3 regions of the Pseudarthrobacter phenanthrenivorans Sphe3 genome follow, and region 2 is predicted to be linked to each of the others. Evidence: riboswitches for the same ligand, from Rfam matches in the RefSeq annotation. Region 2 holds a riboswitch; each other region holds the start of a gene.
What was found. Region 2 has a riboswitch for cyclic di-AMP ahead of ASPHE3_RS10200 (C40 family peptidase). Riboswitches for the same ligand answer to the same signal wherever they lie in the genome.

Region 1: another riboswitch for cyclic di-AMP. It lies ahead of ASPHE3_RS04095 (M23 family metallopeptidase); the one in region 2 lies ahead of ASPHE3_RS10200 (C40 family peptidase).
Region 3: another riboswitch for cyclic di-AMP. It lies ahead of ASPHE3_RS22215 (aggregation-promoting factor C-terminal-like domain-containing protein); the one in region 2 lies ahead of ASPHE3_RS10200 (C40 family peptidase).

The regions. Positions count from the first base shown of each region.
Region 1 covers NC_015145.1:864,529-869,922, reverse strand. The annotation lists gene ASPHE3_RS04095 (M23 family metallopeptidase) at 96-917, opposite strand; cyclic di-AMP (ydaO/yuaA leader) riboswitch at 928-1,138, opposite strand; gene ASPHE3_RS04090 (metal-dependent transcriptional regulator) at 1,283-1,981, opposite strand; gene serC (phosphoserine transaminase) at 2,262-3,392, shown strand; gene ASPHE3_RS04080 (DUF3027 domain-containing protein) at 3,520-4,164, opposite strand; gene ASPHE3_RS04075 (cold-shock protein) at 4,171-4,554, opposite strand; gene ASPHE3_RS04070 (hypothetical protein) at 4,771-5,004, shown strand; gene ASPHE3_RS04065 (helicase-associated domain-containing protein) at 5,015-5,394, shown strand, end outside.
Region 2 covers NC_015145.1:2,215,273-2,220,666, forward strand. The annotation lists gene ASPHE3_RS10170 (DUF1918 domain-containing protein) at 54-257, opposite strand; gene ASPHE3_RS10175 (metallophosphoesterase family protein) at 412-918, shown strand; gene ASPHE3_RS10180 (glucose 1-dehydrogenase) at 1,009-1,902, shown strand; gene ASPHE3_RS10185 (DUF1810 domain-containing protein) at 1,906-2,364, opposite strand; gene ASPHE3_RS10190 (DNA alkylation repair protein) at 2,361-2,939, opposite strand; gene ASPHE3_RS10195 (TraR/DksA family transcriptional regulator) at 2,936-3,295, opposite strand; cyclic di-AMP (ydaO/yuaA leader) riboswitch at 3,665-3,836, shown strand; gene ASPHE3_RS10200 (C40 family peptidase) at 3,840-4,685, shown strand; gene ASPHE3_RS10205 (protein adenylyltransferase SelO) at 4,854-5,394, opposite strand, start outside.
Region 3 covers NC_015145.1:731,493-736,886, reverse strand. The annotation lists gene ASPHE3_RS03520 (winged helix-turn-helix domain-containing protein) at 1-34, opposite strand, end outside; gene ASPHE3_RS03515 (response regulator transcription factor) at 700-1,440, shown strand; gene ASPHE3_RS03510 (sensor histidine kinase) at 1,446-2,969, shown strand; cyclic di-AMP (ydaO/yuaA leader) riboswitch at 3,114-3,275, shown strand; gene ASPHE3_RS22215 (aggregation-promoting factor C-terminal-like domain-containing protein) at 3,281-3,982, shown strand; gene ASPHE3_RS03500 (YdeI/OmpD-associated family protein) at 4,083-4,529, shown strand; gene ASPHE3_RS03495 (glyoxalase superfamily protein) at 4,632-5,006, opposite strand; gene upp (uracil phosphoribosyltransferase) at 5,052-5,394, opposite strand, start outside.

The DNA.
Region 1 (5,394 bases), 1.4 Mb from region 2:
AAGTTGACGCGAGTTAGACGGTACAGCAGTTTTCGATGAATGTCACATTCAGGTCACGGCGGGTCACGATGATTCGAGAGTTCTGCATCATTTGACTACAGCCAGCCGGTCGGATCGACAACTTCACCGTTGACCTGCACCTCGAAGTGGAGGTGGCAGCCGGTGGAGGCGCCGGTGGTTCCACTCAAGGCCACAACGTCTCCGCGGGAGACGGTCTGCCCCTCCGTGACATTGAAGGACGAAAGGTGGTTGTACGTGGTTTCCAGGCCGTTGCCATGGTCCACCACGACGCGGTTTCCGCCGCCGTACTGGTGCCAGCCCACGAACGTCACGGTGCCGGTGGCAGCCGCCAGGACAGAGGTCCCGCATTGCGCCACGTAGTCCTGGCCGCGGTGGAAGTCTCCTGAGCCGCCCGTAATCGGGCTGACCCGGTAGCCGAAGGGTGAGGCAGTCGAAAGCGTGGCCAGGGGGGCGCCAAGGCTGCCGGCAGAGGCTGCCCGGGAGACGGCACCCGCGGACTGGGCGCTGAGGAGCTGCTTCAGCTTGCCGTCCGGATCAGCCTGCGTGACCACGGCAGAGCGGCTGAAATCGATCTGCGCCCCAGCCTCGGCAGAAATCTGCGGCTGCGCGGTCACCGCGGATGCAGCTACCGGGGCGGCGCCGGATGCGTCGGTGGCCATGACAGGGCTGGTGGCCGGAACGGTCACGGTCAGCACCAGGCCTGTGGCAGCGAGTGCGATGCCGGCCTTCTGGCCGATTCCACTGGCCGACGCGAATTCGGTGACCTGCCGGAAGGGACCTCGGCGGCGGCGGGCATCACGGTGGAAATCGCGGGGGCGTTCCATCGTGGTGACCTCGACAACCCGCGGCGTCGAGCTGGGGAGCGCCGCGCGGCGGCGTCCCCTGGGGGTCTGCATGGACAAGAAGGGTTCCTCTCTGGAAAGCCTGCGAAGTTAGCTGTCGGATTCGGGTCAGAGAGTTCAAAGACCCGGTCCGCCGTAAGCAAGCTCGGCACAGAGATATCCCCGAGGGATCCTTCGCTGGAAGAGGCTTGCTGCTGACGGACTTCACCCCAAGGCAGTCCCCCGGCTGCCGCTTGTGGTTCCCCCGCCTCTGCCAGTTATGACTCGTGCACCTGATCCGCTGGCAGAGCTCGGCTCCGGATCAGGTAACGCTTTAGTATCAACGCTTGGTTCAACTATAGGGGCTTAAGGCCCTAAGTAACAATTCCGTTATCTTTGCGTGACCAGCCCCACACGGGGTAACAGCTCCCCAAGAAAGGTCACTGGCGGACGGCTACAAAGACGTGCGCGGCAACTTCGGGCGGCAACTCCAGCGCGCCCTCAATACCGGCAACGCGCACTGAAATGTAATCGCCCACCCGTTCGAGGGTGACTCCTGCGCCAGGGCGGATACCGCCTTCATCGAGCTGGACCAGCAGCTCGGGTTCCACCTGGATCGGCTCGGCCAGGCGGCTGACAGTCACTTCCGAGGCCGGACTGTAGGACTTCATTGCTTCCAGCAGGCTGATGGCCCCATCGGCAAAGGAGGGCGAAGTCTGCCCGCCGAGCGCCGCCAGGCCCGGGATGGGGTTGCCGTAGGGCGACTCGGTGGGATGGTCCAGCAGTTCGTAAATGCGCCGCTCCACCCGCTCACTCATAACGTGCTCCCAGCGGCAGGCTTCGTCGTGGACATAGGCCCAGTCCAGCCCGATCACGTCAGCGAGGAGCCGCTCCGCCAGCCGGTGCTTGCGCATCACTTCGGTGGCGCGTTTGCGGCCGGTCTCGGTCAGCTCAAGGTGCCTGTCGCCGGAGACCACCACCAGGCCGTCCCGCTCCATACGGCCGATGGTCTGTGAGACGGTGGGCCCGGAATGACGCAGGCGCTCCGCGATCCGGGCGCGCAGGGCGACGATGTTTTCTTCTTCCAGCTCCAGGATGGTCCGGAGGTACATCTCCGTAGTGTCGATCAGATCCGTCATCCAGCTCAGCTCCTCGAGCGCATTTCCTTGCGTTGTCCCACCGTATCGCTTCCATCCGCGACGTGGTCCGTTGGAAAGCTTAGCCTATTTTGACTTTGTCCGAATAGTTGGGGACGTCATCCGGAGGCCCCGTCTCAGTGTCTGGACTATGACGCTGCCGGTTCCCGCCCCCACAGCTGTTCAGGCAGAATAAGGAGGGCCTGAGCTGCAGCCGCCACGGCTGCCTGCCAACAAACACCCGCCGGACCACCACCGCGTCCACGCCGACATTGGAGTACTTGTGAGCGAAAACAGCATCACTATTCCCGCCGACCTCCTGCCCCGGGACGGACGGTTCGGCGCTGGCCCCTCAAAGGTCCGCCAGGAGCAGATCGATGCACTGGCCGCGGCATCGAAGACCATCCTGGGAACGTCCCACCGGCAGGCACCAGTCAAGAACCTCGTGGGATCGGTGCGGGAAGGCCTGAGCCAGTTCTTCCGGGCTCCGGAGGGCTATGAAGTGGTACTGGGAGTGGGCGGGTCCACCGCGTTCTGGGACGTTGCCAGCTTCGGGCTGGTGGAGAAAAAGGCGCAGCACCTCTCCTTCGGCGAATTTGGTTCCAAGTTCGCGGCCGCCACCAACAAGGCGCCCTTCCTGGATTCGTCGTCGATCATTAAGTCCGAGCCCGGTACCCGCCCGGAGGCGCAAGCTGAAGCCGGAGTGGATGTCTACGCTTGGCCCCAGAACGAGACCTCCACCGGTGTTGCCGCCCCGGTGACGCGCGTGGCCGGGGCCGATGAGGGCGCGCTGGTGCTGGTGGATGCAACGTCGGCAGCAGGCGGCCTGGACGTTGACGTGGCGCAGAGCGACGTCTACTACTTCGCGCCGCAGAAGAACTTCGCCTCGGACGGCGGCCTGTGGCTCGGCCTGTTCTCCCCCGCCGCCCTGGAACGCGCAGCGCGGATCAAGGGCAGCGACCGCTGGATTCCGGACTTCCTGGACCTGCAGACGGCCATCGACAACTCGCGGCTGAACCAGACCTACAACACTCCCTCGCTGTCCACGCTGGTCACCCTGGATGCACAGGTGCAGTGGCTGAATGGGAACGGCGGCCTGGACTTCGCGGCCGGGCGCACGGCCGATTCCGCCGGCCGCATTTACAGCTGGGCTGAGGCCTCGGAGTTCGCCACCCCGTTCGTCACCAACCCGGACGAGCGCTCCAACGTCATCGCCACCATCGACTTCGACGATTCCGTGGACGCATCCGTGGTGGCCAAGGTCCTGCGGGCCAACGGCGTGGTAGACACCGAGCCGTACCGCAAGCTGGGCCGCAACCAGCTGCGCATCGCCACGTTTGTTGCCATCGAGCCGGACGATGTCTCCGCACTGCTGGCAAGCATCGACTACGTGGTGGGCGAACTGCGCAAGTAGCCTTCTTGATGACAAGCCTCTGAAGGGACTTGAAAGTACGACGGCGCCGCCCGGGTTCGTCCCGGGCGGCGCCGTTTTCGTTTAACTGGCTGGGAAACGTCCTCCCTGCAAAGGGAGCCGTCCCGCGTTACTCTGTGCCGTCGTCGTCCTCAGCAGGCTGGTCCCCAGAAGCTTGCTCCGTAGGCTCCCCGTCCGGCGAGTCCTGGTCCGCAGCACCCTGGCTTCCGCCTGCGGGCACTGCCCCTTCCGGATCCGCTGCCGGAGCCGCTTCCCCGGGACGCGCTTCGTCCGGGGCGGCAACCTCCTGAACCTGCTCGACATCCTGTTCGTCTTCCGGCCGGACGCGCTCCGCCCAGGGCACCCATTCGGGCGCAAGGATTGACTCCTCGGACGGCAGGAGCCCCAGCTCGTTAACCGTGACCACCTTGGAACGTGAGTTCCGGGTCAGCACCGCGTACCACTGCCAGCCCACGTATCCGGGCAGCCTGGACTCGAACAAGTGCGTCACCAGCCGGTCGCCCTCGCTCTTGGCCCCGAGATGCCGGCCGATGGTGGCTGCAGGCGTTATGCCCTGCACCGCGTCGCGGGCGGTGTCCACGGCCGCGGCCAGGAACGCGTCAGGCTTCCCCGTCCGCCACACCGGGACACCGGCGCGGCGCCTGGCGCCGGCTTTCGCACCGGCAGCGGCAACGCCAGCGCCGGACTTGCTTTCCGCTGCCCGGCCGCCCTGGTCCGGCGCAGCCGGTGCCGCCTGTTCAGGTTCCGAATTCATCGGTGCCTAAACGTCCAGCTCGTCGGCAACCTTACGCAGGGCAGCAGCAATCGCCTTGCCCTTGTTGCCTTCCGGGTATTTGCCTTTGGAGAGGGTCCCGGACAGGTTGTCCAGCACGGTCACCAGGTCCTGGACCAGCGGAGCGAGGTCCTTGGCACTGGGCCGCTTGGCCTTGGCAATGGACGGCGTCTTGTCCAGCACGCGCAGGCCCAGGGCCTGAGCCCCTTTGCGGCCGTCAGCCACACCAAATTCCACCCGGGTTCCGGCCTTGAGCTCTGTTACGCCTTCGGGCAGCGACGATTTGGGCAGGAAGACCTCCTGGCCGTCTTCGCCTGCGAGGAACCCGAAGCCCTTTTCCTTGTCATACCACTTGACCTTGCCGGTAGGCACGTAATCAACCTTCTTCGTTCTGACGTCTTCTGACACGGCCAGCCCTCACCGCGTCCGCATTGTTGTGCGGGTTTAGGGCATGACGGCTGTAACCGTGTTGGTCTATACCTCAAGGTTATCCTGCCAACCGCCGTAATCCCGCTTTCAGCGGTGCTGCCCAGGGTGCTCCACACAGCCGTTCACCTCCAGCGCCGCAGGAGCTGTAGCGTTACGTCCATGACACCCTCGCGCTACCGGCGTGCCCTGATGATCCTCGCGGCTGTTGTTGCCGTGCTGTCCCTGCTGGCAGTCGGCGCCGTGATGGCCCTTGCCTTCGCCGGCTCAATGGCTCCGGCTTGGGTTACCTATTCTGCGCTCTACGGTTTGCCGCTGGCCTTCATCCTGATGCTCTTCCTGGTTCTGGACGGCGTTGCCGGGCGGCGCCGGGCAGGAAAGCCGGACCGGCGGTAACGTTGGACTGATGTCCCTCATTCGCGCGTTGAGCAAGGAGCTGGAGGCACGCAGCGATGATTCTCTGCGGGCGCTGTTCGCTGCGCGGCCGGACCTCATCTCACCCACTGTCCCGGATTTCCCCGCCCTGGCTGCACGGGCCAGTGCCCGGCTCAGCGTCCAGCGTGCCCTGGAACGGCTGAACCGGCCGCAAATGCAGGTCCTTGAGACCCTTCACCTCAGCACCAACACGGACACCGGACACAGCGCATCCGCCGCCCAGCTCCGCAAGCTGATTTCAGGTTCTTCGGCCGCAACCGTTGAACGGCTCCTGGCCTCGCTGCAGGAACTCGCCCTGGTGCACCGCGCCGAACCCCCGCACGGCGTTGCGGACTCTGCCGCGAAGCACCG
Region 2 (5,394 bases):
CGGCGCACCCGCAAGGGCGCGGTTCCGGCCATCCTTGCTTACGGCCAGGCTGGTTACGGCCCGTCCTGGTTCCCGTGCCCCCGCTCCACTGCGAAATCGCCGCCCGGGTACATGATGGTCTCGTGTCCGTCGTCGAAGCGGACCAGGTAAGGCGGAGTTCCGCCCTGGCCGCGTACCTCAAGGATCACTCCATGCCGGTCCGTCGCACCCACCGTCCTGCCATGCACAATGATGCGGTCGCCCTGCGCTGCCTCCATGGCAATCACCTCCAAGCCCAGATTACGACTGGCCTCCGCCGCTGAAAAAGGGGCCACGGAAAAAGAGGGAAGGGAATAGGGGGCAGCCTCCGGGGCCCACGGAGACGGCCGCGGGAAAGGGCGCCGGTACGCGGGACATGGCAGGATTTCCTGCATGCCGCTCAACCTCGTGCTGGTCGCCGATACCCATGTCCCCAAGCGTGCCCGCAGCCTGCCCGCCCAGGTATGGGCCGCCGTCGAGAGTGCTGACGTGGTCTTTCACGCAGGCGACTGGGTGGCGGCATCGGTCCTGGACGAGTTTGAGCACCGGAGCCGCGCACTGGTGGGCGTCTACGGCAACAATGACGGGCCGGAACTTCGCAGTCGGCTCCCTGAGACGGCTGAGGTGACGCTGGAGGGAGTGCGTTTTGTGATGGTGCACGAGACCGGGCAGGCCAAAGGGCGGGAGGCGCGGTGTGAAGCCTTGTACCCCGAAGCGGATGTCCTGGTGTTCGGCCACAGCCATATTCCGTGGGACACCACGTCCGCCCGCGGTCTGCGCCTGCTCAACCCAGGTTCGCCGACGGACCGCCGCCGGCAGCCCGCCTGCACCTACATGACCGCCTCCGTGGACAACGGCGCCCTGAAGGACGTCCGGCTGGTGGAGGTCCACAAGGCCTGAGCGGGTTGGCAGCGGGCCGCCGATTGCCTAGGCTTGGAACGGTAAGCATGCTTAGCTTTTCGTGTTCCACCGAGCAACAGGAGTACCGCCATGACAGACCAGTACACCTTCCGCAATCCAGTCACCGCCTATGAGAAGATTTCGCCGCCCAAGCAGCACCAGCCCGAGCCCGGCCTGGACGCGGAACTCGCCCCCAAGGCCGACCTGGGCGAGGAGACCTACCGCGGAACGGGCAGGCTGGAAGGGCGGAAGGCAATCGTCACCGGCGCTGACTCAGGGATCGGGGCAGCAACGGCGATTGCCTTCGCCAGGGAGGGTGCCGACGTCGTGCTGTCCTACCTGCCGGAAGAGGAGGAGGACGCCGCGCGGATCGCGGGGCTCATCGAGGCCGCGGGCCGCAAGGCCATCAAGGTGCCTGGGGACCTCAAGGACGCGTCCGTCTGCCGGGACGTGGTGGACACCGCCGTGGCGGTGCTTGGCGGCATCGACATACTGGTGAACAACGCGGGAAAACAGGTGGCGCAGGAAGAGCTGACCGGCATTACGGATGAGCAGTTTGACCACACGCTGAAGACCAACGTGTATGCAATGTTCTGGCTGACCAAAGCGGCCCTCCCGCACATGCCGGCCGGCTCGACGATCATCAACACCACGTCCATCCAGGCCTACAACCCCTCCCCCACGCTGCTGGACTACGCCACCACCAAGGCGAGCATCAACAACTTCACCAAGGGCTTGGCGCAGCAGCTGGCGCCCAAGGGCATCCGCGTCAACGCCGTGGCACCGGGACCCATCTGGACACCGTTGCAGGTCAGCAGCGGCCAGCCCAAGGAGGAACTGCCGGAGTTCGGGCAGTCCACTCCCCTGGGCCGCGCGGGCCAGCCGGCAGAGCTCGCCCCGGCGTATGTGTTCCTGGCATCGCCTGAATCGAGCTATGTGGTGGGCGAAACCCTGAACGTCAACGGCGGCAATCCCACCCCGTAGCGGTCAGTCCGCATCCTGTTGCGCGAGCAGGGCGTCCGTTGCCTCGTCCGGTTGGCCGTCAAAGAACTGCGCCAGGATTGTCTTGAATACGGTTTCGCCCGGCGCTGCACGGAGGAACAGCGTCATGGACGAATGCAACTTGCGGGCGTCGACGCCGCCCAGGATCTCCTGGGCGGTGCGGCCGGCGTGGTTGGTCAGCGCCTGGCAGCATTCCAGCAACCGCGGGCCGAGGACCTCATGGTCCAGATAGGCCCGGGCTTCATCAAGCGAGGTAATGGCGAATTTCCGGGAGGTAGGGCTTTGGCCGAGGCCTGCCAGCTGGGGAAAAATGAACCACATCCAGTGCCCCGTCTTCTTCCCGAGCTGCAGCTCCGCCAGCGCCTGGGCATAGGTTCCGCCCTCTCCGGTGCCGCCGCTGTCCTGGGCGGTGACGAAGCGTTCCAGGTCATAGGGATCGTTCATGTTATTTCTCCTTTATGCGGGGCTTGGGCGCTTTTGTGCAGGTCGTCGCTGCGGGGCTGGTCTTCAAGGAAGGCTGCTGCCGCGCGCAGTTGCCCGTCCGGGTCCTGGCTCCATCTGGCCAGTACCACGCCCGCCCGCTGGCGCTCCCGTGGCGCCAGCCCGGCCAGCAGGGGCCGCACTACGTCGGCCAGCAGCGGATCCACCAGTTCCCGGCTTCCTGCGGACCGAAGGAAGCCCTCGATCCTGGTCAGGTCGGAGTGGCGCAGGAGTTTCACACGCGACTGCAGCAGCACCACGGCGGCAAGCCGCCGCTCAAAAACAGGCCTGGTGCCAGGCCCCGGCTGGCCCCACAACACCGAGGCCAGCATGGCTACGGCGTCGTGGTCCAGTTCTTTGAACTTCCGCAGCGCGTCGCGTACGGTGCCGCGGACGGCACCTACGGAGGACCCGTAGGAGGCAAGTGCACCGCCCAGCCGCAGTTCGACGTCGTCCGCCCGGTACCAGGCGCCCTCGTTCTGGAGGGTGTGGTCAATGAAGCCGGCAGCCGCTGCCACGTCATCACTTCCGCCGTTCACCGGCGACGCCCCCCGCCCGCATGGCGGATGCAGTACGGGGTCCAGGGCCGGGCTTCAAGCCTGCCCTCGGCAATGGCCTCGCCGCATACCGCGCAGGTGCCATAAGTGCCGGCTGCGATACGGGCCAGGGCAGCTTCCACCTGGTCCAGACCGGACGCGCTTTGCTTCAGCAGGGCCGATGCCTGGGACAGCTCGAAAGCGATAGTGGAGCCCTCTGGATCATGTTCGTCATCCACATTGGAGTCCTGCCGGGCAGAGTTTGCCGCGGCGATGTCCGCGCGGAGGGCGGGCAGGAGCTCAACCTTCCGCCGCCATTCCTCCTCGAGAAGGATCCGGAACCTTTCGAAATCGGGCATGGGAAAAGCCTAGCGCGACACCAGTAAGGCCCTGGGTAATCCACTCAAACCGGCGCCCGGCGTCCATGGTGCACCCCGACCGGAGATGGCGCAGATGGCAAACCGCCGTAGTCCGCCTGCCCCGCCACGCACACGCATCATGCACAACTTTATGACTTTGTTACACGGGCCCGTTGCCAGGACCACGGACACCGCATCAGCCGAGGCCACGGCGGAATGCAAAGGAAATCCACCGAATTGCGGAAATGTGAGAGAAGTACCTCGCATGTTATCCAAATGTGACAATTGGTCCGCGCCCGGGTTATGGTCTTCTGGTGTCCCTCTCAGACGGGACATTCCCGACAGTATGCCGAGCCCTGCCACTGTTACGGGAACCAATCGCTTTCCAGCTGGCAGGGACGGGGGAACCAAGTTTCCGCGGCCTTTTTAAGGCCTTGGGGTTAAGTCGATAGCGCCTCCGTCCATAACGGGGGTTGCCACCGGCCGGGTATCTCCAACCCGAACCCGACAGCTCACCCCGCAGGCATGGGAGAGGCGATCAACTGTGTCAAAAAATTCCACCACCGCCCGTCACCGCGCGACTCCGGACCGCTCAATCGTGCTCCAGGGCTTGGCTGTAACGGCCAAGTCACAGGCCCGGACGCTGGGCCGGCCGGCCCTCGCCGTTGCCGCTGCATCCGGCATTGCGTTTGGCGTCGGAGCTCCGGCGCACGCTGGCGTGAGCGGCCCGGACACCACCGAAACCACTAACGTCCAGGCGACTGCAGCCCCGGCCGCCACGGTTGCCGCCCCGGCAGCAGCAGCAGGCGCGGTCCACACCGTCGTCTCCGGCGACACCCTGGGCGCCATCTCGGCCTCCTATGGCGTGAGCCTGAACGACGTTCTGTCCGCCAATGGCCTGTCGATCTCCGCGATCATCTACCCGGGTGACCAGATCCAGATTCCGGCCGCCGGCTACGCAGCACCTGCCGCCGCCGCTCCGGTGCAGGCCGCATCCGCTCCTGCCAATACCGGTATGAACCTGGCCTATGCCTCCACCACCGCAGCCCCGGCCCCCGCGCCTGCTCCCGCAGTAAGCGGCACCGGCACGGGCGCCGCCATCCTGGCGAACGCCTACGGCCAGGTGGGAATCCAGCAGGACTGCACCGCCATGGTGGAGAAGGCCCTTCGTGCCGTGGGCAAGTCCGTGGGCGACCTTGCTCCCACCCAGTTCTTCCAGTACGGCACCACCGTGGGCTCCCCGGCCCCGGGTGACCTGGTCATCACCGCAGGCCACGTGGGCGTTTACGCCGGTGACGGCCAGGTAGTCAGCGGCGGCGTGGACGGTTACAAGACCGAGGTCCACTCCATCAGCTGGCTCGGCGGCGCTTCCTTCGTGCGGGTGGCATAGCCAGCAGCCGGACGGGCAGGCCTGCGCACCGCAGGCCCGGCCCACTGAGCAAACAGGGGCGGCAGCCGGGATTTCCCGGCTGCCGCCCCTGTGCTGTTCCACCTTTCCTGTTCCCGCCTGTCCTGTTCCCACCTGTCCTGGAGCCGCAATCGTGCTTCCGGCTTCTTCCTAGGTGCCGCAGAAAGTCCGGTAATCTCCGAAGTCCTCCGGCGGCCCCTCCGTGTAGCGTTCCAGCCCCTGGCGCTCCTGGAACGGGGAACGCACCACGTCGAGGAAACGGTTGAACGGGCCAAGGTCGCCCTCAGTGGCCGCAGCCAGCGCTTCCTCCACCAGGTGGTTGCGCGCGATGTATACCGGATTTACCCGGTCCATCAGGCCGGAGTCGGGGTTCAGCGCAGTCCAGCGTTCGGCCCAGGCATCAAAGGCTGCCAGGTCCAGGACCATTCCCCGGGCAGGCCTGGAGTTGCCGCGGGCGGCGTGGCCCAGGTTCCGGAAGAACTGGGTATAGTCCACGGGCCCGTCTTTCAGCAGCGCAACCACTCCGTCCACCACGTCCGACGCGGCGTCTCCTTCCGGGGTCCCGGCCATGCTTGCCGGCAGTCCGAGTTTTTCCTTCATCCCGTTAAACCAGGCGTCGCTGTACTGGCTGCGGAATCTGCCCAGCGCCTCCACTGCCGGGCCCACTGCCTGCTCCTGGTCCTCGTTGAAC
Region 3 (5,394 bases), 1.5 Mb from region 2:
CAGAAATGTGGACGTATCCGGATGCAACTGACATGAATGCTTACCTCAATGTGAATGGCCGTCATCACGGCCCGAATGCTGGGTTTCCCCGCAATGCGAACTGGGGAGGGGCGCCCGACGCTGGGCTGGGGGCGAATGCCTAGAGAACTTCGAAGGGTGGGAAGGTCAGGCGTGCATTCGACAACAGCGCATGTCGGCAGCAGCGGATGTGCTGGGCCAATATTCTGCGGCTGCAGGTGCTGTTGAGTTCTTGTTCACATTGGAAGTGTGCAGCGTAACAATGGCAACTTGCAAGTAACAATGGACGCAAACGTCCGCATTGTGAGACTAAAACGGCTAACGTGGCGCAAATCACGATTCTGGAAGCCCCGCGAAAATAACAAGTGTTATCCCCCGCGGTGCCCTTTTTAAGGCCTCCTGCAGAATTTTATTCGCCAGAACGTTCCCGTTTCATCGAAGTGTTCAGTGAGATCCCCCGTAGCGGAATCGCATCCCCACCCTTCCCGCCATGTCCAGCCGCCCCCGGTTGTGGACGATAATTTTTTCCCGCGCGCCGCCAAGGCGGGAGCAGAGGCGGCCTTAAAAGGGAGGATGAAACCCGGCGGGGTGCTTCGCCGTCCAGCTGGCAAGTACGGGATTCACAGCTCGGGCACAGGCTTGCCACAGCTTCGCCCCAACCGACGGCCGGAGAGTTGTTCCATGGCAAGACCGCAGCCCATAACCAACAACCTCCCAAGCCTCACGCACCCGGACGGCTCTCCCATCAGGGCCCTGGTGGTTGATGACGAACCGAGCCTCTCCGAGCTCATGAGCATGGGATTGCGGATGGCTGGTTGGTCTGTGGCTGTAGCGGCCGACGGCCCTGAAGCTGTGAAGATGGCCAAGGACTTCCGGCCGGACGTGCTGGTCCTGGACGTGATGATTCCAGGGTTCGACGGCGTGGAGGTCCTCGGCAGGATCCGCGCATTTGCACCTGAATTTCCTGCGCTGTTCCTGACTGCGAAGGATGCGGTCCAGGACCGGATTGTGGGGCTTGCCGCCGGCGGGGACGACTACGTCACCAAGCCGTTCAGCATGGAGGAAGTCCTGCTGCGGCTGCACCGCCTGGTCCAGCGCTCCGGCGTTGCCGCCATGGACACTGCCGAGCTTGTGGTGGGAGACCTTGTTCTCAACCTCGACACCAGGGAGGTGGCGCGGGCCGGCGAGGCGCTCCAGCTGACTGCCACCCAGTTCGAGCTGCTCCGCTACCTCATGGAAAACCCCAAGCGAGTCATCAGCAAGGCCCAGATCCTGGACCGGGTCTGGAACTACGACTTCGGGGGCCAGGCCAATATCGTTGAGCTTTACATCTCCTACCTGCGCAAGAAGGTGGATGCCGTCCATCCGCCCATGATCCACACGGTGCGGGGCGCCGGGTACGTGATCAAGCCGGCGGAGTAGCGGCAGTGGCGTCCCCGCAAAGCGCGGAACCCCCACGCAGGGAACCGGAACGCCGCAGCTGGCTTAGGCCAGGCACCTGGCACCTGCGGACCAGGCTCATCCTCCTGGCCATGGCGCTGCTGATTGCCATCTGCGGCGCGGTGGGCGTGGCAAGTTATGCCTCGATGGATGCGTTTCTTACCCGCCAGCTGGATGAGCAGTTGAGCCAGGCGGCGGCCCGTTCCGATGATCCCGGCCGTCCGCCCTCCGGCGGCTTCAATGGAAGGGACCCGCTGGATGCACGCGGCCAGAGCGTGGGGACGCTGAACGCCAGGATCCTCGACGGCCAGGTCAGCAGCGGCGGGTTCCTGACCTCCAACACCACACGCTCCCCCTTGTCCACGGAGGACAAGCAGGTCCTGTTGGCTCTGGCCACCGACGCCCGCCCCGTCGACCGGACGCTGTCCAACGGAGACTACCGGCTCGTCGCAGTCAGGACCGGTTTCGACGACGTCCTGGTGACCGGCCTGCCCCTCGCGGTCAAGCAGGGCACCCTGGCTTCCCTCGTCTGGACCTTTGTCATTGTCTCGCTGGGCGGCCTGCTGCTGATCGGGCTGGTGGGAACGGTCCTGATCCGGCGCACCATGAAACCCCTTGAGCAGCTCTCGGAGGTTGCCACCCGAGTGTCGCAGCTGCCGCTGGATGCCGGCGAGGTGGCACTTGCCGTACGCGTGCCGCCGTCGAACTCCAATCCCGGAACTGAGGTCGGCAGCGTAGGGCATGCCCTGAACCTCATGCTGGACAACGTGGCAAACGCACTCCAGGCGCGGCAGAAAAGCGAAACCAAGGTGCGGCAGTTCGTGGCGGATGCCTCCCATGAGTTGCGCACGCCGCTGACGGCAATCCGGGGCTACACGGAACTGATGCGGATGACGGAAACTTTCACTCCGGACGGGGAGAAGTCGCTTGCGCGGGTGCAAAGCCAGTCCGAACGGATGACCGCCCTGGTGGAAGACCTCCTGCTGCTGGCACGGCTGGACGAGGGCCAGCCGCTGAAACTGGGCGAGGTGGACCTGACTCAGTTGGTGGCGGAAGCGGTCAGCGACGAGAAGGTCATGGCGCCGGGGCATACATGGCGGCTGGAACTCCCCGAGGAACCAGTGGTGGTCTATGGCGATCCGTCACAGTTGCGCCAGGTGCTGATGAACCTCCTGTCGAACGCGCGCAAGCACACTCCTGCGGGAACGACGGTGGTCACCGGGGTGGGAAAGCCGTTTGAGGGAACCGCCGTGGTGACGGTAACGGACGACGGCGTAGGGATTCCTCCGGAGTTCGTGGACCAGGTTTTCGCGCGGTTTGCCCGCGCAGACGCGGCGCGGACGGGCGCCGGGGGGAACGGTTCAGCTGCCGCCGAGGGGACGAGCGGGCTGGGCTTGTCCATTGTGGAATCCATTGTGGAAGCGCACGGCGGGCGGGTAACGGTTACGTCACAACCGGGACGCACCCGGTTCACCCTCCAACTGCCGCTGCCACCCGGCCAGTCCTGGTAAGGTCACGGCCAGTCTTCTTAGAGACGCAAGGCGGCTCGCCGTCGTCGTGATCCCTGTTACCAAAATGTGACTTAAGCCCTGCACTCCTGTACCGTCGATTGGGTGCGGTTCCCGATCGGGGGCGCATATCCGGATGACGCCAAGCTCTGCCGCTTCCCGGATTCCGCTTGAGCAAAGGCAGAGGCGGGGGACCCAACCGTCCCGGGCATTGACTGCCCTTGGGGTTAAGCCAGCACGTGATCTTTCCGTGTGGCCGGATGCCCTCATCCGAACCCGACAGCTAACTCCGCAGGTGTGAGAGGCGATCCATCATGTCCAAGTTCCTTATGAAAGCACGCCCGAAACCGGGCACTGAAACCGGCGCTCCGCGTGCAACAGGCAAAATTCCGTCCTTCGGCCAGCGCGCCGCAGTCGTTGCGGCATCCTGCGCACTCCTGGTTGGAGTGGGGGCAGCCGGCCAGGCGACGGACACCAGCAACCGTGTGTCAGCCAGCCAGGACCAGGCCGCCGAGGTCCAGTCGAAGCTGAGCATTGAGCAAAGCGAAATCCAGGCGAACCCGGCGCCGTCCCCCGAGCCGATCAACGTTGTCCCCCAGGCCGCCGAACCGGCTCCTGCCCCGGCAGCCGAGCCTGCTCCCGCGCCGGCACCGGAACCCGCACCTGCTCCGGCTCCCGCTCCCGAGCCCGCGCCCGTCGTCGCGGTTAACGATCCGGCTGGAGCGCAGGCCTACGCCGCAGGCCAGCTGGCAAGCTACGGCTGGGCACCGGACCAGATGCAGTGCCTGCAGACCTTGTGGACCAAGGAATCGGACTGGACCACGACGGCAACCAACCCGAGCAGCGGCGCCTACGGCATCGTCCAGTCCCTGCCTGCCGAGAAGATGGCCAGTGCCGGTGCGGACTACCTCACCAACTACCGGACCCAGATCAACTGGGGCCTGAACTACATCCAGGAGCGCTACCAGTCGCCGTGTGGGGCACTGAACTTCCACTACGCCAACAACTGGTACTAAACGGAACGGCCGCCGGGTCCCCGGGTTTAGCCGGGAGCCCGGCGGCTGTTGCCGTTGATCCACCCGTTGAACTGCTGCCGGGCCCGGGTTACTTTGAACCATGAAATTCACCACCACCATTCAGGGAAACGGCGGCACCACCACCGGCATCGTAGTGCCGGGCCACGTGGTTGAAGCCCTGGGTGCCGGCAGGCGGCCGCCGGTGGTGGTCACCATCCACGGCAAGAGCTACCGGAGCAGCATTGCCGTGATGGGCGGGCAGAACCTGATCTCGCTCAGCGCCCACAACCGGGAATTCACCGGGGTTTCAGCCGGCGAGACAGTGGATGTCGAGGTGGAACTGGATACGCAGCCGCGGATTGTTGAAGTCCCGGATGATCTTGCGGCGGCGATGGCCGCCGAACCTGTGGCCCAGCAGTTCTATGCCACGCTCAGCTACAGTGCCCAGCGCCGCTATGTGGAGCCCTTAGGCGAGGCGAAGACACCGGAAACGCGGGCAAGGCGGATCGCCAAGGTGGTTGCGGATCTCAAAGCCGGAAAGAAATGAGTGCCCGGCCTTCATCGCCGCTAACCTCAACCGGAACCCCCGTCAGCGCCTGTCCCCATTGTGCCTCATGGGACGGTATCAGTACGCGGGATTGGCGGGGCGTCAGCCCTCGCGGCCCGGGATGTACTGCACGGACCAGCGGTTCCCGTCTGGATCGGCAAAGTACACGAAGTGCCCCCAGTCCTGCACGTCGATGTCGCTGACTTCAACGCCGTTGCCCTTCAGGTGGCTGTGGGCGGCCTGGATGTCGCTGACCACCAACTGGAGGTTCGACCCCGTGCCGGGAGGCGCATCCGTGAGGCCCTCCCCGATGCAGATGGAGCAGGCCGAGCCTGGAGGCGTCAATTGAACGAACCTGATGGAATCCGTGGGGCGCTCGTCAAAATCCGGGTTGAATCCCACCTTATTGACGTAGAAGTCCTTGGCGCGGTCCACATCTGACACGGGGACGTACACGAGTTCGAGTTTCCAGTCCATCCGCACAGGCTAGCCTTCCGGTTTTGAACAGGAAAGGCTTGAGTCTTAGCCGGCGATGCCGTAAAGCCGGTCGCCGGCGTCGCCAAGTCCCGGAACGATGTAGGACTTCTCGTTGAGCTTCTCGTCGATGGACGCCAGGACGATGGTCACGTTGGCCCCGGAGAGCTCTTCCTCCAGCTTGGCGAGCCCCTCTGGCGCGGCCAGCAGGCAGATGCAGGTTACGTCGGACGCGCCGCGCTTGAACAGGAATTTGATGGCTTCGCGGAGGGTTCCGCCGGTGGCCAGCATCGGGTCCAGGACGAAGATCTGCCGGTCCGTCAGATCCTCCGGGAGCCGCTCGGCGTACGTGATGATGTCCAGGGTTTCCTCGTCCCGCGCCATTCCCAGA